4 regions of the Arthrobacter sp. Y3222053 genome follow, and region 3 is predicted to be linked to each of the others. Evidence: riboswitches for the same ligand, from Rfam matches in the RefSeq annotation. Region 3 holds a riboswitch; each other region holds the start of a gene.
What was found. Region 3 has a riboswitch for S-adenosylmethionine ahead of AC5RUW_RS04110 (methionine ABC transporter ATP-binding protein). Riboswitches for the same ligand answer to the same signal wherever they lie in the genome.

Region 1 (7,399 bases), on a different contig from region 3:
ACGACGGCAGTGCGGGCAGCCAGTCGGAGGGCAGGGAGTGGCTTTTCGATGATTTCAATCGGGGACATCCGGTTCTCCTTCTCGATCAGGTGGAGCCGCCGGTTTATGGGCGGGAACAAGCAGACCTGCCGCGTCCCGGTCCCGCAGCATGCGGTGGGTGACCCGGCCGATCTGCGCGAAGGCTCCGATGGCCGGCAGCTTCAGTCCTCCTGCCTGACACAGTGTGAGGGGTACAGTACATCACCCGGCGGTGCCGAAGACCGCGCGGAGGCTCCCTGCCCGCCCGAGGCTACGCTGGACGCATGGAAGCCGACAGCCGGAGCAGGCACTGGGACGGAGCCGTCAACGCCCGGGACCTGGGCGGGCTGCCCGCGGCAGGCGGACGCCGGGTCCGGGCGGGCCGCCTGATCCGGATGGGGCGCGCGGAGTGGCTGACCGAACAGGGCTGGCGCCAGGCCTGGGATGACGGGGTCCGCACCGTGATCGACCTGCGGAACGTCCAGGAGCAGGGCCGCCGGGACAGCGACCCCGACGTGCCCGATGCCGTCCAGGCCCGCTTCCGGCGGCTGTCCCTGCCGATCCAGGACTGGCAGGACCCTGACTTCACCGCGCTCACCGGCCCCTACATGGATTCGCCCAGGTTCTACCGCGAGAACCTGCGCCGCTGGCCGCAGCGCCTGACAGCCGTTATGGAGGCGATCGCTGATGCGCCCGAGGGCGGCGTCGTCTTCCACTGTTCCGCCGGCAGGGACCGCACCGGGCTGGTCGCCATGCTGCTGCTGCAGCTGGCCGGCGCGGCCCCGGAGACCATCGCCGCCGACTACGTCCAGGGCCTGTGCGGCATCAACGCCCACCACGCCCGGCAGCGCACGCCGCGGGAACGGCCGCTGACCCCGGCCGAGCTGCACGACCGCGCGGAGGCCGAACGGGCGGCGCTGCTCGCAGCCCTGGAGGGATTCGACGCCGAGGGGTACCTGCGCAGCGCCGGCGTGCGGCCGGACGTGCCGGACCTGCTGCGGGCCCGGATGCTCGATCCGAACCCGCACCACGGACACTGATCCGGGCGGGCCGGCAGCGGCAGCGGACTCGGGGGCCGCTGCCGTCCGAACACAGCTGACCGCCGAACCCTGCTGACCGCCGCCGGCGTCCGAACTACCGGCCGCTCACTGACCGGTCACTCACTCGACGCCACCTGGTCCTCAGCGGATCGGCTGAAACCCGGGCGCAGGCAGGGATGAACCCGGTCCAGCCGGGCCAAGTAGAAAAAAGAGCTCCCGGTGGGTCCCAGGAAACCGCCCGGAACCATCAGCGTGGAATACCGCGGGCACCACTGCGGAGGGGCGACGGCGATCTTCAGCGCCGCGGCCAGCGCCGGGACGTCGTGGAACCAGAACAGCTGCTGCTGTCCCTCGCGAATCAGATGGATGAGCTGCAGTTCGGCATCCACATGGATCTCGACGTCCACCCAGTAGTCCAGTTCAGCCATCCGGCGGTGGTGGATCCAGTGGACGCGGTGGCCGGGAGTGAAGCTGCGGCAGCGGGACGTGGTATCGGTGCCCAAGAAAGTTCCCCTTCGGGTTGTCCTTGCCTGCGCCGGATGCCGCTGCCCCCGCCGTACCGGGGCCTTGGAGGCGCCCTGGCGGACGGCCTGCGGCGAATGCAGGCCGCTTCGTCATCCGAACCACCCGCCGAACAAGGGGGTTGGTGTGTGGCAGGTCGGAGCCTTCCCTCGGCGCCGGGCGCGTCGGGTGCCACATCTCGTGAAGCTGGAATTACTGTAGCGCAGGGCACCGACAGCGGAAAGGAGGCCTGGGCGCAGGCCCAGGCACACAGTCGGCCGGCCGCCCTGCGCCGGCGGCCGCCCGGCATCTGCGGGGATGTCGGCTCAGCGGCAGCCGGGCCGCCCGCGGCGGTCGTCGAAGGACGCATCGGCGAGGATGGCCGGCAGGTAGCCCTGATCGTAGCCGGCGGCGTTCGGATGCAGGTCGAAAGGCCCGCCTTCGAACCGGATCCACGGGTCCGGCGAGCCGATGCCGTGCCCGGCAAACTCGTCCACCACGTCCACGAACACCGCGTCCTCAGGCAGCTGCGCCGAGATAACAGCGTTCAGCTCATCGGTGCCGGCGTTGAACAGCTCCTGGGCGGGCACGCTCAGCGCACCGGGAACCGCGGCCTCGAAGAGGTGGGGATAGCCGGTAACCACGAGTTCGGCCCGCGGGGCTGCGTCCCGGATCCGCTGCAGCGAAGCGGCAAGGTCCGGGGCAAGGACGGTCCGGGCGTACTCCTTGGCCCCGGTAATCGCTTGGGCGCAGGTGGCGGGAAGCCCGGGGCCAGCGCACGCGGCAACGACGTCCCCGAATCGGACATCGTTGCCGCCGATGGTCACGGAGACCAGGTCGGTGCCGCTGTGCAACAGTCCCTGGGCCAGCACGGTGTCAATCTGCTGCGGCAGGTCCACGGGCCCGGCCGGCGGGGCGGGATCGGTGGTCAGCGCCGTCGCTCCGGCGCAGGTGGCGTCGGTCTGCAGATCCACCCGGCGCAGCGCATCCAGCAGGGCGGGGTAGCCGAAGGCGGTTCGGCCGCATTCCCCGATGTCGTCGCTGCCGCCGTAGCCGGAGGCATAGGAATCGCCGAGGGCCACGTAGTCGACGGTCCGGCCGCGCGGGTGGTGCCCGCCGTCGTCGCCCCTCCCTCCGCGCTCCGGGGCGGCGCCGGCCGGAGCCGGCCCCGCCAGCAGGGCCAGAAGGACGACGGCGGCGGCCAGGCGGGGACGGTGCAGGATTCCGGGTGCCATGGGAACCTCCGGGGGCAGCGGGTGCGGGGAGGACCAACGCTAGCGCCCGGGCCAGGGCGCTGTCAGCCGGTGCGTCGCGGCCGGGCAGCGAAACCCTCGAAGCGAAACCCTCGAACACAGTGGTGTGCGCCACGCCGGGGTGCGGTACGCTGGACTTTATTACCGACCGTCCGGTCAGTTATCTGTGTCCCGTGCAGCCCTCCGCTGCCGCACCGAAGGCCGGAAACCGTCCCGTTCCGAAAGGGCCCGTCAAAGATGACCGCAACAGCCGTTGACGTGCAGATCGTTCCCAGTTTCGTCCAGGACGCCTGGTGGACCCCCGAGCGCAGCCAGGTCTCCGCTCCCGCCGAAGTCCGGGACGCCAGCACCGGCGAAACCCTCGCCCTGGTCAGCTCCGAAGGCCTGGACCTGGCCGCCGCCGTCGAGCACGCCCGCACGGTGGGCCAGCGCGAACTCGGCGCCCTGACCTTCCACCAGCGCGCCCTGAAGCTCAAGGAGCTGGCGCAGTACCTGAACGCCCGCAAGGCCGAACTGTACGAGATCTCCGCCCGCACCGGCGCCACCAAGGGCGACTCCATGGTGGACATCGACGGCGGCATCGGCGTCCTGTTCACCTTCAGCTCCAAGGGCAGGCGGGAACTGCCCAACTCCACGGTGATCATCGACGGCGCCATCGAGCAGCTGTCCAAGGACGGCTCCTTCATCGGCGAGCACATCTACACCCGCATCCCCGGCGTCACGGTGCAGATCAACGCCTTCAACTTCCCGGTCTGGGGCATGCTGGAAAAGCTCGCGCCCGCCTTCATCGCCGGCGTGCCCACCATCGTGAAGCCGGCTACCCCCACCGGATACCTGGCGGCCGAAGCGGTGAAGATGATCACCGAATCCGGCATCCTGCCCGCCGGCTCGCTGCAGCTGATCTCCGGGTCCGCCCGCGACCTGCTCGACCACCTCGACTACCGGGACATGGTCTCCTTCACCGGTTCGGCCTCCACCGCCAACCGCCTGAAGTCCCACGTCAACGTGGTGGAGGGCGGAGTCCGCTTCACCTGCGAGACCGACTCCCTGAACGCCGCGATCCTGGGGCCCGACGCCATGCCCGGCACCCCCGAATTCGACGCCTTCGTGAAGTCCCTGGTCACCGAGATCACCGTCAAGGCGGGCCAGAAGTGCACCGCCATCCGCCGCGCCATCGTGCCGACGGACCGCGTGAACGACGTCGTCGCCGCCGCAGCCGCCCGGATCGAGCAGCGCATCGTCCTCGGCGACCCGCGCGGTGAAGGCGTCACCATGGGTGCGCTGGCCTCCGTGGAGCAGCTCGACGGCGTCCGCGAGTCCGTGAACCGGCTGCTCTCGGGCGGCGCGCAGATTGCCTACGGCTCGCTGGAGGCGCCCGACGTCGTCCGCGCCGACGGCACCCGCGGACCGGCCGACGACGGCGCGTTCCTGGCGCCCGTGCTGCTCACCTGGGAGAACCGGGAGGCTGAGGAGCTGCACACCGTGGAGGCCTTCGGCCCCGTTGCCTCCGTGGTGGGCTACACCGACCTCGCCGACGCCGTCCGCCTGGCCGCCATGGGCTCCGGCTCCCTGGCCGCCACGGTCTGCACCAACGATCCGGACACGGCCCGCGAGCTGCTCACCGGCATCGCCGCCCACCACGGCCGCGTGCTGCTGCTGAACCGCGAGGACGCCCGCACCTCCACCGGCCACGGCTCGCCCGTGCCGCACCTGGTGCACGGCGGCCCCGGACGCGCCGGCGGCGGCGAGGAGCTCGGCGGCATCCGCTCGGTGCTGCACCACATGCAGCGCACCGCTGTGCAGGGCTCACCCAATATGCTCACTGCGGTCACCGGCGTCTGGCACACCGGTGCGGACCGCACCTTCGACGACGTGCACCCGTTCCGCAAGGACCTGGCGACGCTGAAGATCGGCGACGCCGTGCGCTCGGACCTGCGCGAAGTCACCCTGGAGGACATCACCGCCTTCGCCAACAGCACCGGGGACACCTTCTATGCGCACACCAACCAGGAGGCCGCCGAGGCCAACCCGTTCTTCCCGGGCATCGTGGCGCACGGCTACCTGCTGCTCTCCTGGGGTGCCGGACTGTTCGTGGAGCCGGCTCCGGGGCCGGTGCTGGCCAACTACGGGCTGGAGAACCTGCGCTTCATCACCCCGGTCGCGGCAGGCGACTCCATCCGGGTCACGCTGACCGCCAAGAAGATCACCCCGCGGGAGACCGACGAGTACGGCGAGGTCGCCTGGGACGCGGTGCTCACGAACCAGAACGACGAGATCGTGGCCACGTACGACGTCCTGACCCTGGTCGAGAAGCAGCGGGGCTGACGCCCTTCAGCTGATTGACCGGCTGCAGTAACGGCGAAGGCCGGCGGAACCCGTGGGGGGGTCCGCCGGCCTTCGCCGTTAAGTGGTCGAGTCATGAAGTGCTCGTGCCGGTCATTCCTGCCGGCTGCCCTCGTCGGCTGCGTCGCCGTGTCCGCTCCTGGGCGGACGGTGGGCGGAACAGACGGCTCAGGAGCGCGCGTGCAGCCCGTCGAAGACCATGGTGATGACGTCGTCGGCCAGCTTCTCCGGGGAGATCGGGCCGCCGGGCTTGTACCACTCCACGATGGAGTTGATGGTGCCGAACAGCAGTCGGGTGGTGGTGCGCGGATCGATGTCGCTGCGCAGGGACCCCTCGGTGCGGGCGGCGTCGACCAGTGCCGCAACCCGGCGGTCGAACGCGCGCCGGCGTTCCAGCGCATCCCGCTCGATCTCGGTGTTGCCGCGCAGGCGCAGCAGCAGGGTCACGTACGGAAGCCGCTCGGCCAGGACCGCAATGGTGCCCCGGAGCACGAACTCCAGGCGCTGCTCGGCCGGACCCTCGGACGCACGCGGGTCATCCAGCACGCCTTCGAGGCCGCCGAGGGCCTCCTCCAGAGCCAGCCGCAGCAGGTCGCCCTTGGACGGGACGTGGTGGTAGATCGCGGACTTGGTGATGCCCAGGTTCTCCGCGAGGATGCCCATGGAGGTCGCCTCGTAGCCGTGCCGGTTGAACACATCCACGGCGATGTTGAGCACCGACTGCTGGTCGTAGCCGGGGCGTCCGCGGCGGGTGCCGGCAGCACCCGCCGCGGATGAGGTTGAAGTAGGCATGGCTCCCATTTTCGCATGTGTCAATGAATGGACGGCGGCCGGGGCCCTGCCTGCCCCCGCGGGCTTAGCCCTGCGGCTGCTCCCTGCGCAGGTCATAGATGCGGCGCAGCTTGCCGCTGGACCGGGCCAGGGTACCCGGCTCGACGACCTGGATGCCGCAGGAGGATCCGATGTGGATCTTGATTTCCTTCTTCAATGTGGCCGCCGCGGCGGCCGCGGTCTCCGCGGTGCAGTCCTCGCGCCGTTCGATCTTCACCGTCAGCTCGTCCATCCGGTCCGGACGGGTGATTTCCAGCTGGAAGTGCGGGCTGAGGCCCGGCACGCGCAGCGCGATCTCCTCCACCTGGCTGGGGAACAGGTTCACCCCGCGCAGGATGATCATGTCATCGTTGCGTCCGGTGATACGGCCCATCCGGCGCATGGACGGCCGGGACGTGCCCGGCAGCAGGCGGGTCAGGTCGTGGGTGCGGTACCGGATGATCGGCAGCGCCTCCTTGGTCAGGGAGGTGAAGACGAGCTCGCCGTGCTCGCCGTCGCCCAGGACCTTGGTGTCATCGAACGGGTCGATGATCTCGGGGCGGAAATGGTCCTCCCAGATATGCGCGCCGTCCTTGGTCTCCACGCATTCGCCGGCGACGCCGGGGCCCATCACCTCGGAGAGGCCGTAGATGTCGCAGGCATCGATGTCGAACATCGCCTCGAGCTCGCGGCGCATCTCCTCGGTCCACGGTTCGGCGCCCAGGACGGCGTTCTTCAGCGAGGTGCTGCGGGGATCCAGGCCGGCCTTCTGCATGGCGTCGCCGATGGTCAGCAGGTAAGTGGGGGTGCAGAGGATGGTGTCCGGCTCGAAGTCGCGGATCAGCTGGATCTGCTTCTCGGTTTGCCCACCGGACATGGGAATCACAGTGCAGCCCAGGGTCTCCGCCCCGAAGTGCGCGCCGAGGCCGCCGGTGAACAGGCCGTACCCGTAGGCGTTGTGCACCTTGTAGCTGCTCTTGACGCCGGAGGCACGCAGCGAGCGGGCCACCAGGGTGCCCCAGCGGTCCAGGTCGCCGCGGGTGTAGCCGACGACGGTGGGCCGGCCGGTGGTACCGGAGGAGGCATGGATGCGCGCCACCTGATCCTGCGGAACGGCGAACATCCCGAACGGATAGGTCTGCCGCAGGTCCTCCTTGGTGGTGTACGGGAACAGCCGAAGGTCCCCGAGCTCCTTCAGGTCCTCGGGCCGCACGCCCGCTTCGTCGAACTTCTTCGTGTACAGCGGCACGCGCTCGTAGGCGTACTTGAGGGTGTGCTGCAGCCGGGTCAGCTGCAGCGCCTCCAGCTCGTCGCGGCTCATCCGTTCCTCGGGATCCCAGGTGGAGGGGTCCGCTGCGGTGGACTTGATGGGTGCGGGCGCGGTCTTCATGCGTAACCTTCGTTTCTTGCTGTGGGGGAAGGGGGTGGCGGTTG
Region 2 (7,399 bases), on a different contig from region 3:
GTTCCAGGCGCGGCCCGATCTCCCGCTCCACGCCGTTGCCGGTGGGCTCGTAGTAGTTGCGGCCCACCAGGTCGTCCGGCGGATACTGCTGCCGCGCCACCGAGTGCGGTGCGTCGTGCGAATAGACGTAGCCGCGGCCGTGGCCCAGCTGCTTCGCCCCCGGGTAGTGCGCGTCGCGCAGATGCGCAGGGATCCCCTGGCCCCGGCCGGCGCGGACATCGGCGATTGCGGCGTTGATTCCCGCGTAGGCGGCGTTGGACTTAGGTGCCGTCGCCAGGTGCACCACGGCCTCGGCCAGGATGATCCGGGCCTCCGGCATGCCGACCAGCTGCACGGCCTGCGCCGCGGCAACGGCGGTCTGCAGGGCGGTGGGATCAGCCATGCCGATGTCTTCGGCGGCGGAAATCATGATCCGCCGGGCGACGAAGCGCGGGTCCTCCCCCGCTTCCAGCATCCGTGCCAGATAGTGCAGCGAGGCGTCGACGTCGGAGCCGCGGACGGATTTGATGAAGGCGCTGGCGACGTCATAATGCTGGTCTCCCGCCCGGTCGTAGCGCAGCGCCGCCACGTCGAGCGCTTTTTCGGCGTGCGGCAGCAGGATCACCGGCACCCCGCCGTCGTCGGACCCGCGTTCCGAGAAGGCGACGCCGGCGGCCGCCTCCAAAGCGGTGAGGCCCCGCCGGGCATCGCCGGCGGCAAGCCGGACCAGGTGTTCGAGGGCCTCGTCGCTCAACGTGACCCGGCCGGCGAGTCCGCGTTCGTCCGCCACCGCCCGGTTGAGCAGCCCGGCGATGTCCTGTTCCGTCAGCGGCCGGAGCGTCAGCAGCAGGGACCGGGACAGCAGCGGGGAGACCACGGAGAACGACGGATTCTCCGTGGTGGCAGCGATCAGGACCACCCAGCGGTTTTCCACGCCGGGCAGCAGGGCGTCCTGCTGGGCCTTGTTGAAACGGTGGATCTCGTCGAGGAACAGCACGGTGGTAATGCCGTGCAGGTCCCGGTTGGTGAGGGCTTCCTCCATGACCCGGCGGACGTCCTTCACGCCGGCGGTAATGGCGGACAGCTCCACGAATTTGCGCCCGGCGCCGCGCGCCACGACATGGGCAAGGGTGGTCTTGCCGGTGCCCGGCGGGCCCCAGAGCATGACCGAGGTGGGGCCGGCGGGGTTCCGGTCATCGGCGGACTCAGCCAGGGTCCGCAGCGGCGAGCCGGGTCCGAGCAGATGCTGCTGCCCGACCACCTCGTCCAGGCTGCGGGGCCGCATCCGGACCGCCAGCGGACTGCGCGGGCGCCGCGCCGCACTTCCCGCAGGCGCCTCGTCGGCGTCGTCCCGGTCCTCATCGAAGGCGCTGCTGAACAAATCGCTCACCGTTCCAGCCTACTGGTGCCCGCGGACAGTCCGCGGCGCCGGCCGCGCAGCACCCCCGGAAGTGCTGAGGCAGGGTCCGGCCGGCGGGGTCTGGCAGACTCGACAGAGTCACCGCACCGCCAGCGATCCACCCAGCACCGGCCCCGACCCCTCCCAGCACACCGCAAGGACCTGATCATGACCGTAACCCGTCGGACGAGCGTGCCCGGCCCCCGGCTGGCCGGCTGGCTCGACCGTTTCGCCGCCGCCCAGGGGCCGTTGACGGTCACGGCCACCGATGAGGGACTGGAGGCGGCAGCGGCGAACGGTGCCCGGGCCGTGCTGGCTGCGCCCTGGCCTGAGGACGGACGTCCCGGACGCGGTGCGGACGACGTCGGGCGCCTCGCTGCGCTGGCCGGCCAGTCGCGCACCGTCGGGCTGGTGCTGGTGCGCCGCGGCGGCTGGGCCGTGGGCGTGGCCAGGGAGGGACGGCTGCTGCGTTCCAAGACGGGCAGCCGGTATGTGCAGGGCCGGACCGCCGCAGGCGGCGGCTCCCAGCAGCGCTACGCCCGACGGCGCGCCAACCAGGCCGATGCACTGGTGGAGGCGGCGGCATCAGCGGCCGCGGTGCTCTTTGCCGCAGCATCGGCCGGGGACGCCGCGCCCCAGTATCTGGCCGCCGGCGGTGACCGGCTGCTGATCAGCCAGCTGCGGGAGGCCAGGGCCCTGCAGCCATGGAGCCGGCTGCCGCTGCTGCGCCCGGTCGATGTGCAGGACCCGAACCTCGCGTCGCTGCGCAGAGCTGCATCCGACGCGTGTTCCGTAGCCGTCACCATCCATCTGCCGGACTGACGCTCAGCGCACTCCGGCCCAGAGCTCCTCGACAATCCCGGCAGCCGGCAGCGGGCGGGCCTCACGGAAGCCCCGCCCGGCCCACAGGCTCATCAGGTCGGCGTCTCCCCGCTCGGCGGCTTCCGCCCGCAGCGGCCGGGTGATCTGGTTGACCAGCGGGTAGGCGGCCGGCGCGTCACGGTGCCGGCGCATGAAGTCATTGGTCAGGCCGCGTGCCCACCGGCCGGAGAAGGCCCGGGTCAGCGACGTATCGGCGAACCGCTCCCCCGCCAGGGCCTGGCGGTGCAGCGGGTGCGTTCCGGCTTCAGGCGCCAGCAGCAGGGCCGTGCCCACCTGGACGGCGTCCGCCCCGGCCGTCAGCAGCTCCGCCACCTGCCCCGGCCCGCTGATCCCGCCCGCGGCGATCAGCTGCACTGTTTCGCGCGGTCCGGGCAGGACGTCCCCGAGGACGGTGCGCACACCCTCGAGCAGGTCCGGAAGCGCATCGGTGCCCGGCTCGGCGGCGGTGCGCAGCGTGCCGCGGTGGCCGCCGGCGTCGGGGCCCTGGACGCAGAGGATCCGCGCCCCGGATCCGACGGCGGCTTCCGCCTCCTCGGGGTCGGTGACGGTGATGACGACGGCGGTTCCCGCCTCGTGCAGCTGCCCCACCACCTCGGCGGTGGGCGCCCCGAAGGTGAAGGACACCACCGGTACCGACATCTCCAGGACCAGGCCCAGCTTCGCCTCCCAGCCGTCGTCGTCGGCGGCGTCAGGCAGCGGCAGCGGCTGCCGCGTGGGCGGCAGGGCACCCGTGGCCTGCTCATCAAGCAGCTGGCCGCGGTACTGTGCGGCCGCCTCGTACGCGTCCGGGCCGGTGCCGGAGGTGGACGCCGTCTCCTGCGTGTTGGCCGCGTCCGGGACGAAAAGGTTCACTCCGAACGGGCGCCGCGTCAGGTCCTGCAGGCGTGCGATCCGGCCTTCCAGCACATCGGCGGCCAGGTAGCCTCCGGCCAGGAAACCCAGGCCGCCGGCGTCGGACACGGCGGCTGCGAGTTCGGGCGTGGACGGGCCGCCGGCCATGGGGGCGGCGATGATCCGCCGCGGCAGGTCATAGAGGCTGAACACAGCGGGCTCCTCGGGTCATCGGTCGGTCAGAGGCGGACGGAGCCGTCGACGCAGGTGACGGACTCGCCGCCGACCCAGATGCCGCCGTCGCGCTGGAAGACCCGCACCCGGCCCTTCCGCCCGACGGCGGTGCCCTGGCTCACCACGTAGCGGTCGGGCGCCAGGCCCGCGCCGATCAGCCACACGGCCAGGCCGGCGTTGAGGCTGCCCGTGACGGGGTCTTCGGCGATGCCGAGGGCCGGCACGAAGGCGCGGACCTCGAAATCGGCCTCCGAGGTGTCCTCGTAGGGGCCGATCACGCCCACCCGCAGGCTGCCGAGGGCGGCGTTGTCGGGCTTGAGCGAGAGGACCGTCTCGGCGTCGGCCAGCAGCAGGCCGAGCCAGCCGGGTCCGTTGTCCACCCAGGCATGGTCGCGGACCTGGTCGATGCGCAGGCCCAGGGCCGTCACCGCCTGGGTGAGGGTGGCGTCGTCGAGCGGGCCGCTGCGCCGCAGCTGCGGAGCTTCAAAGGCGGCCAGCCCGGCGTTGGCGTGCAGGGTGACGATGCCGATTTCGCACTCCTGGAGCACCGTGCCGGGAGTGCGGGGCCGGTTGCCCGCCTCCAGCCAGGCGTGGCAGCTGCCCAGCGTGGGATGCCCGGCGAACGGGATCTCCCCGTTCGGCGTGAAGATCCGGACGCGGTAGTCGGCGCCGGCGATGGTCGGCGGCATCAGGAACGTGGTCTCCGAGAGATTGGTCCAGCGGGCGAACTGCTGCATGGCCTGGTCGGAGATGTCCTGGCCCTCCAGCACCACGGCCACGGGGTTGCCCAGATACGGGCTGCTGCCGAACACGTCCACCTGCTTGAACCAGCGCTCTCTCATGCCCACACCCTACTACCGGGCTGCCGGGCGGCTGCGCCGACGACGCGCGCCCTGCGTTCAGGCGGCGTTACAAACTGTTGCGGCCCGGGCCCGCCGTCGGCCGGGCCGTTTGCCCCTCGACCGTGCCGGCCCTAGATTGGGAGCCAGAATCAAGAGTTCCAGCCAGAGGCCCTGGCCGGCTGGACGGCAACCCTCTCGCCGTAGCGGGGTGCTCCAGGTGACGATTCGGCCGCTCCGGTGGATTTCCCGCTGCGGCAAGTACAGCGTCCCTTCGCATGCAGCAGCGCGGAGGGCGCCTCAGGCAGAGGACGTCCCATGACACTTGTTACCGATCTCCAGCCGACCGCCCTGCGCCGTGCCTTCGGGCGCTTCCCCTCCGGCATCGCCGCTCTCTGCGCAGAGGTCGACGGCGGCCCGCAGGGCATCGTCGCGTCGTCCTTCACCGTCGGGGTCTCCCTCGATCCGCCGCTGGTGATGTTCGCCGTGCAGAACTCCTCCCGCACCTGGCCGGTCCTGAAGCGGGCCGGCAGGATCGGCGTCTCGGTCCTCGGCACCGGGCACGACGGCGTCTGCCGCCAGATCGCCTCCCGCGACGGGGACCGTTTCGCCGGCCTCAGCCTGCACCAGGCGGAAACCGGCGCACTGTTCCTCGACGAGGCTGCGCTCTGGCTTGAATGCTCGGTGGAGAACGAGGTCCCGGCCGGAGACCACGCCGTGGTGCTGCTGCGGGTACACGGCTACTCCACGCACGAGGAACGGCACGAACCGCTGGTCTTCCACGGGTCCGCGTTCCGGAACCTGAGCGTGCCGGCGTTCGCCTGACCCCGCCTGCGGGCCGGGCCGCCTCGGGGCGGGAGCGCACGAAGCCCGGCTGCCAACACGGCAGCCGGGCTTCGTCGCAGACCGGACCTGGCTACAGGCCCGGCTTCGTTACCGGCCGGACGGGGAAGCGGGAGCGTCGGCAGGCTTGTCCTGCTTCTTCTCCGGCTTGAAGTCGACGCCGGCTTCCTTGCGCTGCTGCGCGCTGATCGGAGCCGGAGCGTTGGTCAGCGGGTCGTAGCCGCCGCCGGACTTCGGGAACGCGATGACGTCGCGGATGGACTCGGCGCCGGCCAGCAGGGCCACCACCCGGTCCCAGCCGAAGGCGATGCCGCCGTGCGGCGGGGCGCCGTACTTGAAGCCCTCCAGGAGGAACCCGAACTGCTCCTGCGCGGTTTCCTCGGAGATGCCCATCACCTTGAACACGCGCTCCTGCACGTCACGGCGGTGGATACGGATGGACCCGCCGCCGATTTCGTTGCCGTTGCAGACGATGTCGTAGGCGTAGGCCAGCGCGGAACCGGGGTCGGTGTCGAACGTGTCGAGGAACTCGGGCTTCGGCGAGGTGAACGCGTGGTGCACGGCCGTCCACTCCCCCGCTCCTGCGGCGACGTCACCGGCTGCCACGGCCGCTGCCGCGGGCTCGAACATGGGCGCGTCGACAACCCACACGAAGGCCCAGTCGCCGGGATTGATGAGTCCGGTGCGGTGGCCGATCTCCACGCGGGCGGCTCCGAGCAGCGCCCGGGCCGAGGACTGGTCACCGGCGGCGAAGAAGATGCAGTCGCCGGGCTGGGCGCCGACGGTGCCGGCCAGGTTCTCGCGCTCGAAGTCGGTGAGGTTCTTGGCCACCGGGCCGGTCAGGCTGCCGTCCTCCTGGACCAGCACGTAGGCCAGGCCCTTGGCGCCGCGCTGCTTCGCCCATTCCTGCCAGGCGTCGAGGGTGCGGCGGGCCTGCGAGGCACCGCCGGGCATCACGACGGCGCCGACGTACGGGGCCTGGAAGACGCGGAAGGTGGTGTCCTTGAAGAACTCGGTGAGTTCGGTCAGTTCCAGACCGAACCGCAGGTCGGGCTTGTCGGAGCCGTACTTCGCCATGGCCTCGGCGTAGGTCATGCGGCGGATCGGGGTTTCGATCTCGACGCCGATCAGCTTCCACAGCGACTTCACGATCTGCTCGCCCAGGGCGATGATGTCGTTTTCCTCGACGAAGCTGGCCTCGATGTCCAGCTGGGTGAATTCCGGCTGCCGGTCGGCGCGGAAGTCCTCGTCGCGGTAGCAGCGGGCGATCTGGTAGTACTTCTCGAACCCGCCGACCTGCAGCAGCTGCTTGAACAGCTGCGGGGACTGCGGCAGGGCGTACCAGGAGCCCGGGGCCAGGCGGGCCGGAACGACGAAGTCGCGGGCGCCTTCAGGCGTCGAGCGGGTCAGGGTGGGGGTTTCGATCTCGACGAAGCCCTCATCGTGCAGCAGCTCGCGGGCCACCCGGTTCGCTTCGGAGCGCAGGCGCAGCGCGGCGGCCGGGGCCGGGCGGCGCAGGTCGAGGTAGCGGTGCTTCAGGCGGGCTTCCTCGCCGACCTCCACATGCTCGTCGATCTGGAAGGGCAGCGGATCGGAGGTGTTGAGGATGACCACCTCGTCGGCGATGACCTCCACCTCGCCGGTGGCCAGCGCCGGGTTCTCGTTGCCCTCGGGCCGCTTTTCCACCTTGCCGGTGATCTGCAGGACGTATTCGTTGCGCAGCCCGTGGAAGACCTCCTCCTCCCGCACCACCACCTGCGCCACGCCGGAGGCATCACGCAGGTCGAGGAAGGCGACGCCGCCGTGGTCCCTGCGCCGGGCCACCCAGCCTGCAAGGGTGACGGTCTGACCAATATGCTCGGCCCTCAGGGTGCCAAGCGCATGTGTGCGCAGCAAAGCAGTCCTCTCAAAGATTGCTTGCGGAAAACACGGTTCCCGCTCAAGGTGAATAGAGATCTCCACAAGAGTTTACCGGTGTTCGCTCCGTTTCCCCGCCGCCGCCTGCGGCCCGGCAGGAGGTCCATGCCCAGCAGCAAGCCCGTGCGTCCCCTCGGCGGCTTCGATGCCACCATGGCCGGGCTGGGATCCATGATCGGGACCGGGCTGTTCGTCGTGTTCCCGCCGGCCGTCGCCGCCTCGGGCGGCCTGCTGCTGGCGCCCTGCCTCATCGCGGCCCTGGTGGCCTACTGCTGTGCGGTGTCCACCTACCAGCTCGCCGGCGCGGTCGATGACCGGCTGCCCGGCACGGACCGCGGCTGGCTGCGCGACGGCGGAGCCGCGCGCACCGCGGCACGCATGCTGCTGGGACCCTACGCCGGCTTCCTCACCGGCTGGCTGCTGATCTGCGCGCTGCTCGCGGCCGCGGGAACCGCGGCGCTGACCTTCGGCACCT
Region 3 (7,399 bases):
GGTGGACCAGGCCATCGCCGTTGGAGCGAAGGCCGTCTGGCTGCAGCTGGGCGTGATCGACGAGGCCGCCGCGCAGCGCGCCGCCGACGCCGGCCTCGACGTCGTGATGGACACCTGCCCGGTGATCGAGGCGCCGCGGGTCGGGCGGTAACAGACGTCCGGGTCGGAGGACGACGGCCCGCCGTGGCCGGGCCGCTGACTAGGATGGACCAAACCGGCGGGCCCCTCCGCCGGAGCAGTTGCAGTCTGACCAGGAGGCAAACATGAGCGAAGCGCACGGCAACCCCCCGATCGACGAGGCCCGCGAGAACCTGGCCGGCAGCAAAGCGGAATTCGATGACGCCGTGACCCACAAGCTGGTCCTGGACGCCGAGGAAGCGCGGCAGCAGCAGGCGCGGGAGGAAGCGGAAAAGCGCGGCGACGACACGGCCGATGACGCGTCCGACGACAAGGTCGACGCCGCCACCGGCGCCGGAACGGATAACTCAGCGCCTCCGGCCACCGACCCCGAGGACTCCGGCGAGGCCCGGGAGGACCAGCCCGCACTCGAAGAGGACGAGGACAGCCCGGCCCAGGAGGGCAAAGCCTCCTCGTAGGGCTGCAGCAGGGGTCGGCCCCCGGCCTTTTTACCGGGGGCCGACCTCGAACAGCTCGCCCGGGCTCGCCTTGAGGGCGTCACAGACGGCGGTCAGCGTGCTGAACCGGATGGCCCGGGCTTTGTTGTTCTTCAGGATGGACAGGTTCGCCATGGTGATGCCTGTCCGTTCGGACAACTCAGTCAGGGTCATCCCGCGTGCCTTGAGCAGTGCATCGAGCCGACAGATGACGCGGTGAGAGGCGGTGTCCTCAGACGATGCCAATCGTGTCCTCCTTCAGGCGTGCGCCTTCCCGGAACGCGACAGCCAGTGCTGCGGCGATGATGCCCAGCAGGATCAGCATCCACGGCACCGCCGGCCATGCGAAGCCCAGCCCCTGGTAGGGCGAGAGGAAACCCTCCAGGCGCGTGGGGGAGGTGAGGTCGCCCAGACGCCACAGGGTGGAGACCGCCGCGAAATCCACTCCGGCCTTCAGCAGGGCGCCGCCGCAGAGTGTCGCCGCCAGCCGGCGCAGCGCCCGCCGCACGCCCGGGGCAAAGGAATCGCCGGTGGAAATTCCACGCAGCACCCGCGTCACCAGGATCGCCGCGGCGAGGATGGTGAGGGCCTGGATGATCCCGGGGCCGGCACAGAGCAGCCGCAGCCACACCGGCACGTCGGTCAGGAAGGCGGACTCTCCCTCATGCAGGTTCGCCTGGAGCAGCTGCGGAAGGGTATCCAGGGGCAGCCGGCCGTCCGCCCCGCCGAAGGTCATCAGTGCCCGGCCGGTCAGGATGATGGTGGCTTGGACGGCAGCACCCAGCATCGCGAAGAGAAGCGCCGTCCACACTGCTGCGACGGCCAGTCGCAGCGCCGGCCGGCTGGTCCGTGTTGATTCCGAGGTATCCATGACTCCCCCTGTTTATCGATAGTCGATGTTATTGATAAACAATAAGCGCCTCGAATGCCCCTGTCGAGGGAGGCAGGAAAAAAGCTAGACAGGGCAACATCTGTGACGCGCGCCATATGGCGGAATGTGTCGTCCCCCGATGGGCGCCTCTTGCGGAAACCGGCAGGTCCGGGCAAGGATGGGTCCCGTTAACCATCCCGAGCGGCTGAGAGACCTGGCTCGCTGACGCCGCAGCAACCCCTTCACCGGCCGGTGAAGCACGGTGCTAATGCCAGGACCGATGGAGAAGGCAGCAGACTGCACCGCCTTTCCCGGCCCTGCCCCGGCGCTGCCCTGCGCCCGGGCCCGGTTCCGGCAGTGCACGCACGCATACCTTCCTTCGGGCACAACGCCTAGGAGGAGCACATGAGCGAGACCTATCCGCCCCCCGCCGCAGCCGGAGGCAGCACCATCCGGCTTGAAAACGTGGGCACCACCTTCACGGTGGCCGGAGGCAGCTTCACCGCCGTCGACGACGTCAGCCTCACCATTCCCGGCGGCAGCATCCAGGGCATCATCGGTTTCTCCGGAGCCGGGAAGTCCACGCTGCTGCGCAACATCAACCTGCTGGAACGCCCGACATCGGGCCGCGTCTGGGTGGACGGCGAGGACCTGACCGCGCTGGACGACCGGGCGCTGCGCCGCCGCCGGCACGGGATCGGTATGATCTTCCAGCACTTCAACCTGCTCAACAACCTGACCGCGGCGCAGAACGTGGAGCTGTCGCTGAAGTTCGCCGGCGTCCCGGGACCGGAACGGCGCCGCCGCGCCGCGGAGGCGCTCGACGTCGTCGACCTCGCCGACAAGGCCGACACCTACCCGGCCAAGCTCTCCGGCGGGCAGAAGCAGCGCGTCGCGATCGCCCGGGCGCTGGCCACCAACCCGAAGGTGCTGCTCTGCGACGAGCCGACCTCCGCCGTCGACCCCCGCACCACCGCCTCGGTGCTGCAGTACCTGACCGACGTGAACCGGGAGTTCGGGATCACCGTGGTCCTGGTGACGCACGAAATGAACGTGGTCAAGGCGATCGCGGACAACGTGGCGGTGATGGAGTCCGGGCGCGTGGTCGAGCAATTCGACCTCACCGAACTGGCCCGGCCCGGCTTCGCCCCGGCGACGGCGATCGGCCGGTACCTGGTCTCCGACGACGTCGAGCTGGACCGGCCCAAGGTCCGGGCCGCCGCCCCCGCAATCGCCCAGGCGGTGGCCGGTGTTTGAGCGCATCCTCGAAGTCTGGCCGGAACTGCTCGCCGCCCTCGGCGAGACCGGCACCATGCTGCTGGTCTCCATTCCGCTCGCCGTCCTGCTCGGCACGCCGCTGGGGGTGCTGCTCTACGCGATCGGGCCCAACGGGCTGGGGCACAAACCCAAGCTGCACCGGATCCTGGACTCGGCCGTGAACCTGGTCCGGTCCTTTCCGTTCCTGATCCTGCTCATCGCGATCATCCCGTTCACCCGGCTGATCGTGGGAACCACCATCGGCACCGCCGCGGTCATCGTGCCGCTGACCATCAACGCCATCCCGTACTTCGCCCGCTTCGCCGAACAGAACATCACCCAGCTCGGCGGCGGCGTGGTCGAGGCGGCCCGCTCCATGGGCGCCACCCGCGGCCAGATCGTGCGGGACGTCCTGCTGGTGGAGGCGAAGCCGGCGCTGATCGGCTCCATCACGATCATGACGGTCAGCTTCATCTCCTACTCGGCCATGGCCGGGCTGGTGGGCGGCGGCGGGATCGGCGACTTCGCCATCCGCTACGGCTACTACCGCTACGAGACCGGCCTGATGGTCACCGCCATCGTGCTGATGATCGTGCTGGTCCAGGCCGTCCAGCTGACCGGGTCCCTGCTGGCCCGCCGCGCGGACAAACGCATCTAGATCCGGGGCCCGAACCCGGGCCCGCCGCTTTACGGGAGCATCCCGGCGGCGCCTGACGCAGCAACCCGACGGCGCCGCCCCGGGGCCCGCCCCGCATTCCGCCTGCCCTTCCCGCACCTTTTCGAAGAGGACACCTTGTACTTCAACGCACCGCACTTCAACATACCCAAAAACAGCTCCACCGTGCCCGGAACCAGCCGCCGCACCCTGCTCAAGTACCTCGCCGCGGCCGGAGCCGCAGCGGCCTCGACCACCGCCCTCGCCTCCTGCGGCCTGGGCGGCGCCGCGGCCGGGAACAGCCGCACCATCCGGCTGATCTCCTCCCAGGTGAAGGTCTACGAAGAGCCGGTGACGATCGCCGCCCGGCTGCTCAAGGACGCCGGCTGGGACCTGCAGACCACCTTCGTCAACGACATCAACCAGCCCAACATCGCCGTGGCGAACGGCGAGGCGGACGCCAACTGCTTCCAGCACATGGCCTATCTGGCGCAGTTCAACCGGGACCAGGGGCTGGACCTGGTGCCGCTGTTCTACATCCGCAACTCCCCGGCGGTGCTCTACTCCTACAAGCACAAAGCGGTCACCGACCTGCCCGACGGCGCCACCGTCAGCATCCCGGTGGACACCGCCAACAACGGCCGCGCCCTGTTCATGCTCCGCGCCCACGGGCTGCTCGAACTGGCCGACGGCGTCACCGTGGTCACCGCCTCGCAGCAGGACATCACCGCCAACCCGCGGAACCTGAAGTTCGTGGAGGTGGACCAGCTCTCGCTCAGCCAGACCCTCGAAGACGTGGACGCCGGGTTCATGTTCCAGTCCACCGCCGTGGACGCCGGCATCCACGAGAAGGCCACCGTCATCGCGGAGGAACAGCAGGACGACGAGATCCCGTACCGCTCCATCTTCGCCGGCACCCGGGAATTCGCCGGCTCCGAGGCCGCCGATGCGCTGCGCACCGCCGTCCAGAGCGACGAGGTCCGGACGTTCTTCGCCGGCTACCAGGACGGTTTCTTCCAGCTGCCCTGGGACGAGGACCCGCTGCCCGCCTTCGAACAGCTCTCCGCCTCCGTCGCCTCCGTCGCCGCGGCCTGACCCGTGCCTGCCCGAAAGGACCCCATGAGCACCCCCAGCACGCGCTTTCCGCAGGGCCGTCCCCGCCTGCTGCTGAACGCGTTTTTGATGAACACGCCCAGTCACATCCGCGGCGGGCAGTGGCGGCACCCCGACGCGCAGCAGCACCGGTACAACGAGCTCGCCTTCTGGACCGGGCTGGCCCGGCAGCTGGAGGAGGCAAAGTTCGACGCCCTGTTCTTCGCCGACGTCGCCGGCCTGTACGGCGACCACGACGGCGGCTGGGCCTCGCATGTGCGCCGCGGCCTGCAGGTGCCGGCCAATGACCCGCTGATCCTGCTCGCCGCCCTGGCCGGGGCCACCGAACACATTGGACTGGCCGCGACGTCGTCGGTGGTGCAGTCCCACCCGTTCCAGTTCGCCCGGCAGGTCTCCACCCTGGACCACCTCTCCGGCGGCCGGATCGGCTGGAACATCGTCACCTCGGTGCTGGAAAACACGCACCGCAACTTCGGCGGCGACGGCCTCGCCGCCCACGCGGACCGGTACGACTGGGCGGACGAATACGTCGAGGCCGCCTACAAGCTCTGGGAAGGCTCCTGGGACGACGGCGCGGTGCTCGCCGACAAGGCGGCCGGCGTGTACGCCGATCCGGAGAAGGTGCACAAGATCCACCACCGCGGCCCGCGGTACTCGATCGAGGGACCGCACCTGGTCGCCCCGTCGCCGCAGCGCACCCCGTTCCTGTTCCAGGCCGGCAGCTCCGGGCGCGGGCAGCGGTTCGCCGCCGCCAACGCGGAGGCCACGTTCATCTTCGCGCCCAACCCGGAGCACGCGGCGACCGTGGCCGCCGGCGTGCGCCTGCATGCCGCCGACGCCGGGCGGCTGCCCGAAGACATCCTGGTCTTCACCGGGCTCTCCTTCGTGGTGGGCGGCACCGAGGACGAGGCACGGCGGAAGAAGCAGGACCTGGACGGGTATCTGGACCTGGACGCCGTCATCGCACACATCGGTGGCGGGCTCGGCGTCGACTTCGGGGGGCTTCCCCTGGACACCCCCGTCGGGGACATCGAAACCGAAGGCGGCCGGGGTGTGCTGGAGGCGATCATCGCCTCCACCCCGGGCCGCAATCCCACTCTGGCCGACGTCGCCCGGTACCGGACCGAGGCGCAGCAGATCGTGGGCACCCCGGAACAGATCGCCGACGAACTCGAGCGCTGGCAGGACGCCGGCGTGGACGGCATCAACATCATCAATTCCCTCCTGCCCGGCTCCTACACCGACTTCATTGACGGTGTCCTGCCGGAACTGCGCCGCCGCGGCCTCGCCCAGACCGGGTACGCCGAAGGCACGCTGCGGGAGAAGGTCTTCGGACGCAGCGCCGACTATCCCGGCGCGCATCTGAATGACCGGCACCCCGCCGCCCGTTGGCGCGGTGCCTTCGAGTCCTCCTCCGCGGCCGCCGAGACCCGGCCCGCCGCGGAGGAGGACCGCCACCCTGTTTCCCTTTCCGCTGCTTCCATCACCGCTCAGGACTGATTGCCATGCCCCGTTTCCCCCGACCCGCGCCGCAGAGCCGGAACCTGCCCCGCCGAGACATCCTGCGCTTCAGCCTTATCGGCGTCGGCGCCGCCGCGCTGGCCACCGCAACCGGCTGCGGGCTCGGCTCCGCCGCCGCCGACGAAAAGCGCATCCGCCTGATCGTCACTGAATCCGCGCCCTACCAGGAACCGACCAAAATCGCCGAGAAGCTGCTCGCCGAGCAGGGGTGGACGCTGGAGGCCACCTACGTGACGGACATCGTGCAGCCGAACCTTGCCGTGGCTAACGGCGAATTCGATGCGAACTTCTTCCAGCACGGCGCCTACCTGCAGCAGTTCAACCTCGACAAGAACCTGGACCTCGAGCCGTTGTTCTATGTCTACGGCTCACCCGGCGGCATCTGGTCCGAGAAGCATCCGTCCCTGCAGGAGCTGCCGGAGGGAGCACGGATCGCGCTGCCGGTGGACCCGGCGAACAACGGCCGCGCCCTGGTGCTGCTGCGCGACGCCGGGCTGATCGACCTGGAACCGGGAGTCGGCGTCATCAGGGTCTCGCAGGAAACCATCACCGCGAATCCGCGGAACCTGCAGTTCGTGGAAGTGGACCAGCAGTCGCTGTCCAAGACGCTGCCGGACGTCGACGCCGGGTTCCTCTTCATCCGTCTCGCCGCCGAAATCGGACTCACGCGGGAACAGGCCCTCGCCTTCGAGGCGGACGCGAACCAGCTGCCGTTCCGCTGCGTCGTCGCCGGCACCGCCGACTTCGCCGCCACGGAGAAGGCACGCGTGCTGCAGGAGGCCTACCAGTCCGAGGAAGTCCGGGAATGGTTTGCCGGGTACATGGGCGGGGTGCTGCCCACACCCTGGGACACGGACCCGCTGGACGAACTGAACCAGTGGCGGCAGGCATGAGCGCCCTCGGTACGGACGCCGCGCCCGCCGCAGCCCGTACGGCCGCCGGCCCCGAAGCCCGGTACCAGGCGCTCGCCGCCCGTTTCCGGCCGCTCTTCGCCCGGATCGCCGACGGCGCGGCGGACCGGGAGCGCACCCGCACCCTGCCGTTCGAGCAGGTGAGATGGCTGCGGGAGGCCGGCTTCGGCACCCTGCGCCTGCCGCCGGAGCACGGCGGGCACGGCGCCAGCCATCTAGAGCTCTTCCGGCTGCTGGCGGAGCTCGCGGCGGCGGACTCCAACGTCGCGCATCTGCTGCGCTCGCACTTCGCCTTCGTGGAAACCGTCGGCCGGGGGGACGCGGAGTTCCAGGCCCGCTGGTATCCCCGGATCGCCGCCGGGCAGATCTTCGGCAACGCCGCCACCGAACGTACCGGCAACGCGCTGGGCACCACCAACACCAAGCTCCGGCGCGGCCCGCGGGGCTGGATCCTCAG
Region 4 (7,399 bases), on a different contig from region 3:
GGGCCGGCGGGCGGTGTGGACAACTGATGCCCTGCCGGGCGCTTCCGAGCCGCTGCCGGTTTGGGCGCCCTCTGCCACGGCGCAGTGGCAGCGGAAACCCAAACCGGCAGCGATCCGGCACCGGGCAGCCCCAGTGGAAGCGCTAGATGGTGACGGAACCGTGGCCGGTTTCGAAGGTCACGGACATGATGCCAGGGGTGCCGGCGGGCGCGATCCAGGTGACATCGACGTTTTCCAGCGGTTCGCCCACCGGGCTGCCCAGCCACTCGGTAACCCGGGCAGCGGAACCGGCGATGGTCAGGGAGTTCAGCTTCACCTTGCCCGGCATGCCGGGAATGGCGTTGGAGGGGTGCAGGTCCTCGGTGCCGTCGTCCCAGCGGAGCATGTAGGGCACCTGGGGGTCGGCGATCAGCCCGTTGATGCCGATCTGCCGCCAGGTGAGCTCCCGCCCGTCAGGGAACTTGCGGTTGCCCGGAACGGACGCCCGGCCCAGCCGCTCCTCGAAGGGGGCGAGATCTTCGACCCCCACGCACCAGCCCATCCACCCGCCGCCGTTCTCGGAGCGGGCCCGCACGGCCTGGCCGAAAGGCGCCTTGTCCGAAGCGGGGTGGTTGAGGACCTCAACAACCTCCACGTACTGGTGGTTGGCGAGGGGGAGGATCATGTTCCGTGTGCCAAAGCGGGGATGGATTCCGCCCTTCACAAAGTCGGCGCCCAGCGCCTCGGCGATCCTCTCCGTGGTGGCCAGCAGGCCGTCGGATTCACAGGCATAAGAGACATGATCCAAACGCATGGCGTCATTGTGGCACGTTGTGTTCCATACCACGAATAAGGCTCGCCTTACCCGAATTTCGGACCAGGAGGGCCCGAAAATAGTACGCAGGCTTCCTAATGTCGATGGGTTGTGTAGTCTCCGCCCGGCACGGGCGGGAGCGGCCGGAAGAACGACGGCGGAGCCTCCTCCCGGTGCAGGGAGACCGGCGTGCCCTGCCGGTCACCGAAGGACACATGGTTGCACCGGCCCGGCAGCCCTGTTTTCATAGTGGGCAGGTCATGAGTGCCAGCACGAAGCCCCGGCTTGCTGGCCGGCAACCCTCCAACCGCGGTGGGGTGCCCCGGGTGAAGACCAGGCCCGGCGCCACAAGGCGTCCGGCAAGCGCGGGTCCCGTTCCCGTCGCCTCCTTCGGCGTACGCCGGCACGGGGCGTCAGCGGGCGGGCCCCCTGGAACCTAGGGAGTGACAGTGTCCAGCGACTGGTCCTTCGAAACACGTCAGATCCATGCCGGGCAGACGGCCGACGCCGCCACGGGGGCGCGTGCCCTGCCCATCTACCAGACCACCTCGTTCGTCTTCCCAAGCGCGGAGTCGGCTGCGAACCGGTTCGCGCTCGCGGAGCTGGAACCGATCTATACCCGCATCGGCAATCCCACCCAGGAAGCGGTCGAGAACCGGATCGCCTCGCTCGAGGGCGGCGTCGGCGCGCTGCTGCTCGCCTCCGGCCAGGCGGCCGAAACCTTCGCGATCCTCAACCTGGCGCAGGCCGGCGACCACATCGTGGCAAGCCCCAGCCTGTACGGCGGCACCTACAACCTCTTCAAGCACACGCTGAAGAAGTTCGGCATCGACACCACGTTCGTCGCCAACCCCGACGACCTGGAGCAGTGGCGGGCTGCCGTCCGTCCGAACACCAAGGCCTTCTTCGGCGAGGTGGTCTCCAATCCGCGCCAGGACGTGCTGGACCTGGAGGGCATCAGCGCGGTGGCCCACGAGGCCGGAGTGCCGCTGATCGTGGACAACACGCTCTCGACGCCGTACCTGATCCGCCCGATCGAATGGGGCGCCGACATCGTGGTGCACTCGGCCACCAAGTACCTCGGGGGCCACGGCACCGCGATCGCGGGCGCCATCGTGGACTCGGGCAACTTCGACTTCGCCGCCGATCCGGAGAAGTTCCCCGGATTCAACACCCCGGACGAAAGCTACAACGGGCTGGTGTACGCCCGGGACCTGGGGGTGGGCAGTCCGCTCGGCGCGAACCTCGCCTACATCCTCAAGGCCCGCGTCCAGCTGCTGCGCGACCTTGGCTCCGCCGTCTCGCCGTTCAACGCCTTCCTCATCTCGCAGGGCCTGGAGACCCTCAGCCTGCGCATGGAACGGCACGTGCAGAACGCCGCCGCCGTCTCCCGCTGGCTGGAAGGGCACGACGACGTCGAGTCGGTGGCCTATGCGGGCCTGGAATCCAGCCCCTGGTATGAGCGCGGCCTGAAGTACGGCCCGCGGGGCACCGGCGCCATCGTGTCCTTCGAAATCGCCGGGGGAGTGGAGGCCGGGAAGCGGTTCGTTGACGCCTTGGAGCTGCACTCGCATGTGGCCAACGTCGGGGACGTGCGCTCGCTGGTGATCCATCCCGCGTCGACCACGCACAGCCAGCTCGGCGCCGAGGCGCAGCTGGCAGCCGGGGTGAGCCCCGGGCTGGTGCGGCTCGCCGTCGGGCTGGAACACATCGACGACATCCTCGCGGACCTCGACGCCGGCTTCCGTGCCGCGAAGGCGGCCCGGTGACGGCCACGACCTCCTGGCCCCAGGCCCCGTCCCGGGACCTGCCCCCGGGCGACGGCGTGCTGCAGCAGGTTTCGATCGGCTCCCTGGATCTGGAAACCGGCGGGTACCTGCCCGACGTCGTCCTCGGGTACGAGACCTGGGGCACCCTCAATGCGGACGCCTCCAACGCCGTCCTGGTGCCGCACGCGCTCACCGGCAGCACGCACGTCGCACAGGGCGACAGCGACGAACCGGGCTGGTGGGACCCGCTGGTGGGTCCCGGCCGCACCGTGGACACCGACCGGTTCTTCGTGGTCTCGGTGAACATGGTGGGCGGCTGCTACGGCTCCACCGGCCCGGCCAGCGCGGCGCCGGACGGCCGGCCCTGGGGCTCACGGTTCCCGTTCGTCACGATCCGCGACGCAGTGCGGGCGGAGGCGCGGCTGGCGGACCTGCTCGGCATCGGACGCTGGCACGCGGTGCTCGGCGGATCCCTGGGCGGTGCCCGTGCCCTGGAGTGGGCGGTGACGGAACCTGAGCGGGTGGCCCGCTGCGCCGTCATCGCCGCCACCGCCGCCAGCACCGCTGAGCAGATCGCGTTCGCGCAGGCGCAGGTGCAGGCCATCCGCCTGGACCCGCTGTTCAACGACGGCGACTACTACGACGGCGCGCCGCCGACGGCGGGCCTGGGCCTGGCCCGGCGGATCGCGCACATCACCTACCGGTCCGAGGCCGAGCTGGAGTACCGGTTCGGGAGGGCGCCGCAGCCGGGGGAGGAGCCGCTGGGCGGGCCCCGGCCCGCCGACCGCGGGCGCTACCAGGTGGAGAGCTACCTTGACCACCAGGCCCGCAAGCTCGTGGACCGCTTTGACGCCAACAGCTACCTGGTGCTGACCGAGGCGCTGATGAGCCACGACGTCACCCGGGGGCGGGGCAGCCTGGCCGAGGCGGTGGCCGGGTGCACAGCGGAGTTCTTCATTGCCGCCGTTGATTCGGACCGGCTGTACTTTCCGGAGCAGTCGCAGCGCCTGGCCGAGGCCCTGCCGGGATCGCCGCCGGTGCACCTGATCAGCGCGCCGATCGGCCACGACGGGTTCCTCACCGATGTGCACCAGGTCGCCGGGACGCTGCGCGGAACCTTCTTCGCCTGAGGTCCGCGCTGACCGGGCCCCGGCTCAGCCGCCGAGGGGCCCTGCCGCCTCGCCGGAGCCGGGGGGCGTTCCTTCGCCGAAGATGGGTCCGGCGTCGGGTCGTTTGGCGGCAATGCCGTCGCCGGAGGAGCGGCCCCGGACCCGCCGTACCACCCACGGCATCAGATGCTCGCGCGCCCAGACCAGGTCTTCGGTGCGCGCCGTGCGCCAGTTCTTCGGCGGCAGGGGCTTGGTCTCCAGGGGCTCCAGATGGTGCGGAACGCCGAGGGACTCCAGTGCCATGGCGGCAATGGTGTGGTGGCCCAGCGGTGAGAAGTGCAGCCGGTCCGGGGCCCACATGCGGGGATCGGCGAGGGCCTGCAGAGCCCACATGTCAGCGATCACCGCGTCGTGGCGGGCTGCGACCGTGCGCAGGTTCTCGTTGTAGATGGCCACCCGGCCGCGAACGCTGCCCAGGACCGGAGTGTTGCCGATGTCCGGCCCGGTGAAGAGCAGCACCGTCGCGCCGGATCCGCGCAGGGCGGCCACGGTCTCGTCCATGCGCTCGGCGAGCCGATCGGGATCACCGCCGGGGCGGATGACGTCGTTGCCTCCGGCGCAGATGCTCACGAGGTCCGGTTTCAGGTCGAGCGCCGGCTGCAGCTGCTCGGCGACGATCTGGGCCAGCAGCCGCCCGCGGATGGCCAGGTTGGCATAGGCGAAGTCCGGATGGTCAGCCGCCAGTTCCTCCGCGACGCGGTCCGCCCAGCCGCGGTGGCCGCCGGGGCTCTCCGGACTGGGGTCCCCGATACCTTCGGTGAAGGAGTCACCCAGGGCGACATACCGGTGCCACGGATGGGCGACGGCGCCGCCGGCGGACGGCTCGGAGGCGGCGGGGGTCTCTTCTGCGGGCAGATCGGGATGTTCAGTCACGGGGCCCATCCTGCCAAGCCGGCAACGGTTCCGCTAATGCCGGTTTATTCTCCGCGCCCGTCTCCTGCCAGAATGCGATCATGACTGAACGTGCTCCCTGGAATCCCGTCGTGCTCTGGTCGAAGCCTGAAAGCGAGCGTGCCGGCACCCCGCTGCTGGTGCTGTTCCACGGCTACCTGGCCAACGAGGAGGACCTGATGGGCCTGGCGGATTACCTGCCGGGCGACTTCACGATTGCCTCCGTCCGCGCTCCGCAGGCGCTGGGACCGGGCTACACCTGGTTCCCGCTGATGCATGAGCCGGACTTTTCCCTGCAGCGGGTGGTCGACGCCGTGTCCGACGTCGACGGCTGGCTCCAGCAGGTGCGCGGGCAGCACCCGAGCGTGAGCCTGCTCGGCTTCTCCATGGGCATGGCGGTGGCCAGCACGCTGCTGCGGCACCGGCCCGCGGACTACGCCGCCGTCGTCGGGCTCTCCGGCTTCGTGCTGCCGGCCGGGGAAGACCCGTTCTTCCACGACGCCGAGCTCGCCTCCCGCGGGGTGCCGTTCTTCTGGGGGCGGGACCAGGCGGATCCCGTGATCGACCAGCCGCGCATCGAATTCACGAACGAGTGGCTGAACGGCCACACTGCGCTGACCAAGGTCCTCTACGCGAACATGGGCCACTCGATCAACATGCAGGAACTCGGGCACGTGCGGGAGTTCCTCACCCACACGGTGCTGCGCGGCGCCGGTACCAGGGAAGGCGCGGACTCCTAGGACACGCCGTCGGCGACGATCCGCACGGACTCGCCGTTGGCGCTGACGACGTCGCCCGGGTGCAGCTGCCGCCCGCGACGCTCCTCGATGACGCCGTTGACCTGAACCAGCCCGTTGTCGATGAACTCCTTCGCCTGGGTGCCGTCCTCGGCGAGGTTGGCGAGCTTGAGCAGCTGGCCCAGGCGGATCATGTCATCACGGATGGGCAGGTCGATCGGTTCAGGGGTAGGCATGGAACCATTCTGCCGCACCCGCCCGCCTGCCGGCGCGGACCGGTGCCGCCCTGTCTGCACGGACCGGCGCCGGTCACCTAGGCTGGGGCGGTGAAGACGAGGGTGCCCACGGGAATCTGGCTGGTGCTGGCGGTGCTGGCCGGCATGGCCATGCCGGCCCAGGCGCGCGCCAACGGGGCGCTCGCCGGCCGGATGGGGGACAGCGTCGGCGCGGCCCTGGCAAGCATCCTGGTGGGCCTGGCCTGCATCGTTGCGGTGTGCCTGGTGCTGCCGGCGGGCCGGGCCGGGGCGGCGCGGATCCTGCCCGCCCTGCGGGAGGGACGGTTTCCGCGCTGGTACGTGCTGGCCGGCACCGTCGGCGGCCTGTTCGTGCTTTCGCAGTCCCTGACCGTCGCCACCCTGGGCGTGGCGGTCTTCACCGTCGCCGCCGTGGCCGGGCAGACCCTCACCGGCCTGCTGGTGGACCGGCTCGGCATGGGACCGGGCGGGCGGCGCCGGATCACTGTCCTGCGCACCGCCGCCGCGCTGCTCACCCTTGCCGCCGTGGCCTGGGCGGTCAGCCCCGGGTTCGACGCCGCCGCCGGCTGGTCCCTGCTGCTGCCGGTGCTGCTGCCGCTCACAGCCGGGATGCTCATCAGCTTCCAGCAGGCCATGAACGGCACCTCCACCCTGCACTACGGCACGCCGCTCGCGGCCACCCTGGTCAACCTGGTGGCCGGCACCACCGTCCTGCTGCTGGCCTGGCTGGTCAAGGCGGCAGTGGCTGGGACGGCCGGCCCGCTGCCGGGGGAGTGGTACCTGTACATCGGCGGCCCGCTGGGCGTCATCTACGTGGGCATGGCCGCCGTGCTGGTGCGCCCGCTCGGTGTCCTGCTGACCGGCCTGGCGATGATCGCCGGGCAGCTGATCGGCTCCCTGCTGCTGGACCTCGTCCTGCCGGCACCGGGGTCCACCGTGGTTGCGGCGACCGTACTCGGGACCGCCTTGACCCTCGTGGCCATCGTCGTGGCCACGCTGCCCTGGAACACGCCCGGCCTGAAGCGGGCCGGCGCCGGCGCCGACGCCGGCACCGGACAGCGCCGGTAACCGGCTTTCGCGGCGCGGACCGTAAGCTGGTACCAATAGAGCTTTGCCCGCTGAACGCCTGGCGCTGCACCCGATCCGGTTGCGGTGCGACGGCGCGGCGGGCCCACGCGCGGACCGCACCCAGCGGCCTGCACAGACACGAAAGAACGGGTACCACTTCATGGCTTCGACCAAGTCCAAACTCGATTCCATCATTTCCTTGGCCAAGCGCCGCGGGTTTGTTTTCCAGTCGGGTGAGATTTACGGCGGGTCGCGGTCCGCGTGGGACTACGGTCCCCTCGGCGTGGAGCTGAAGGAAAACATCAAGAAGCAGTGGTGGCAGCACATGGTCCGCGGCCGCGAGGACGTCGTCGGCCTGGACTCCTCGGTGATCCTGCCCCGGCAGGTCTGGGAGGCCTCCGGCCACGTCGAGGTCTTCTCCGACCCGCTGGTGGAGTGCCTGAGCTGCCACAAGCGCTACCGCGCCGACCACCTCGAAGAGGCCTACGAGGAGAAGAAGGGCCATGCGCCCGAGAACGGCCTGGCCGACATCGCCTGCGCCAACTGCGGCACCAAGGGCCAGTGGACCGAGCCGCAGGAGTTCTCGGGCCTGCTCAAGACCTTCCTCGGCCCGGTGGCCAACGAGGAGGGCCTGCACTACCTGCGCCCCGAAACCGCGCAGGGCATCTTCGTGAACTTCAACAACGTGCTCACCACATCGCGCAAGAAGCCGCCGTTC

Region 1: linked by a shared signal. The riboswitch ahead of AC5RUW_RS12750 (hypothetical protein) and the one ahead of AC5RUW_RS04110 (methionine ABC transporter ATP-binding protein) in region 3 are both predicted to bind S-adenosylmethionine.
Region 2: linked by a shared signal. The riboswitch ahead of AC5RUW_RS05370 (flavin reductase family protein) and the one ahead of AC5RUW_RS04110 (methionine ABC transporter ATP-binding protein) in region 3 are both predicted to bind S-adenosylmethionine.
Region 4: linked by a shared signal. The riboswitch ahead of AC5RUW_RS08780 (bifunctional o-acetylhomoserine/o-acetylserine sulfhydrylase) and the one ahead of AC5RUW_RS04110 (methionine ABC transporter ATP-binding protein) in region 3 are both predicted to bind S-adenosylmethionine.

The regions. Positions count from the first base shown of each region.
Region 1 covers NZ_JBNHIA010000004.1:300,272-307,670, reverse strand. The annotation lists gene AC5RUW_RS12760 (GyrI-like domain-containing protein) at 1-68, opposite strand, end outside; gene AC5RUW_RS12755 (tyrosine-protein phosphatase) at 303-1,058, shown strand; gene AC5RUW_RS12750 (hypothetical protein) at 1,175-1,561, opposite strand; SAM riboswitch class IV at 1,639-1,766, opposite strand; gene AC5RUW_RS12745 (SGNH/GDSL hydrolase family protein) at 1,886-2,794, opposite strand; gene paaZ (phenylacetic acid degradation bifunctional protein PaaZ) at 3,050-5,137, shown strand; gene AC5RUW_RS12735 (TetR/AcrR family transcriptional regulator) at 5,324-5,947, opposite strand; gene paaK (phenylacetate--CoA ligase PaaK) at 6,012-7,355, opposite strand.
Region 2 covers NZ_JBNHIA010000002.1:235,572-242,970, reverse strand. The annotation lists partial or broken gene AC5RUW_RS05390 (replication-associated recombination protein A) at 1-1,369, opposite strand, end outside; gene AC5RUW_RS05385 (acVLRF1 family peptidyl-tRNA hydrolase) at 1,547-2,200, shown strand; gene AC5RUW_RS05380 (nitronate monooxygenase) at 2,204-3,304, opposite strand; gene AC5RUW_RS05375 (PhzF family phenazine biosynthesis protein) at 3,331-4,167, opposite strand; SAM riboswitch class IV at 4,315-4,434, shown strand; gene AC5RUW_RS05370 (flavin reductase family protein) at 4,483-4,989, shown strand; gene aspS (aspartate--tRNA ligase) at 5,098-6,903, opposite strand; gene AC5RUW_RS05360 (APC family permease) at 7,030-7,399, shown strand, end outside.
Region 3 covers NZ_JBNHIA010000001.1:850,008-857,406, forward strand. The annotation lists gene AC5RUW_RS04090 (CoA-binding protein) at 1-151, shown strand, start outside; gene AC5RUW_RS04095 (hypothetical protein) at 264-596, shown strand; gene AC5RUW_RS04100 (helix-turn-helix domain-containing protein) at 627-860, opposite strand; gene AC5RUW_RS04105 (hypothetical protein) at 847-1,485, opposite strand; SAM riboswitch class I at 1,675-1,772, shown strand; gene AC5RUW_RS04110 (methionine ABC transporter ATP-binding protein) at 1,891-2,742, shown strand; gene AC5RUW_RS04115 (methionine ABC transporter permease) at 2,735-3,400, shown strand; gene AC5RUW_RS04120 (MetQ/NlpA family ABC transporter substrate-binding protein) at 3,536-4,492, shown strand; gene AC5RUW_RS04125 (LLM class flavin-dependent oxidoreductase) at 4,517-6,010, shown strand; gene AC5RUW_RS04130 (MetQ/NlpA family ABC transporter substrate-binding protein) at 6,016-6,924, shown strand; gene AC5RUW_RS04135 (acyl-CoA dehydrogenase family protein) at 6,921-7,399, shown strand, end outside.
Region 4 covers NZ_JBNHIA010000003.1:141,180-148,578, reverse strand. The annotation lists gene AC5RUW_RS08785 (VOC family protein) at 143-793, opposite strand; SAM riboswitch class IV at 1,050-1,165, shown strand; gene AC5RUW_RS08780 (bifunctional o-acetylhomoserine/o-acetylserine sulfhydrylase) at 1,243-2,562, shown strand; gene metX (homoserine O-acetyltransferase MetX) at 2,559-3,692, shown strand; gene AC5RUW_RS08770 (SGNH/GDSL hydrolase family protein) at 3,717-4,613, opposite strand; gene AC5RUW_RS08765 (alpha/beta hydrolase) at 4,685-5,362, shown strand; gene AC5RUW_RS08760 (RNA-binding S4 domain-containing protein) at 5,359-5,595, opposite strand; gene AC5RUW_RS08755 (DMT family transporter) at 5,686-6,681, shown strand; gene AC5RUW_RS08750 (glycine--tRNA ligase) at 6,842-7,399, shown strand, end outside.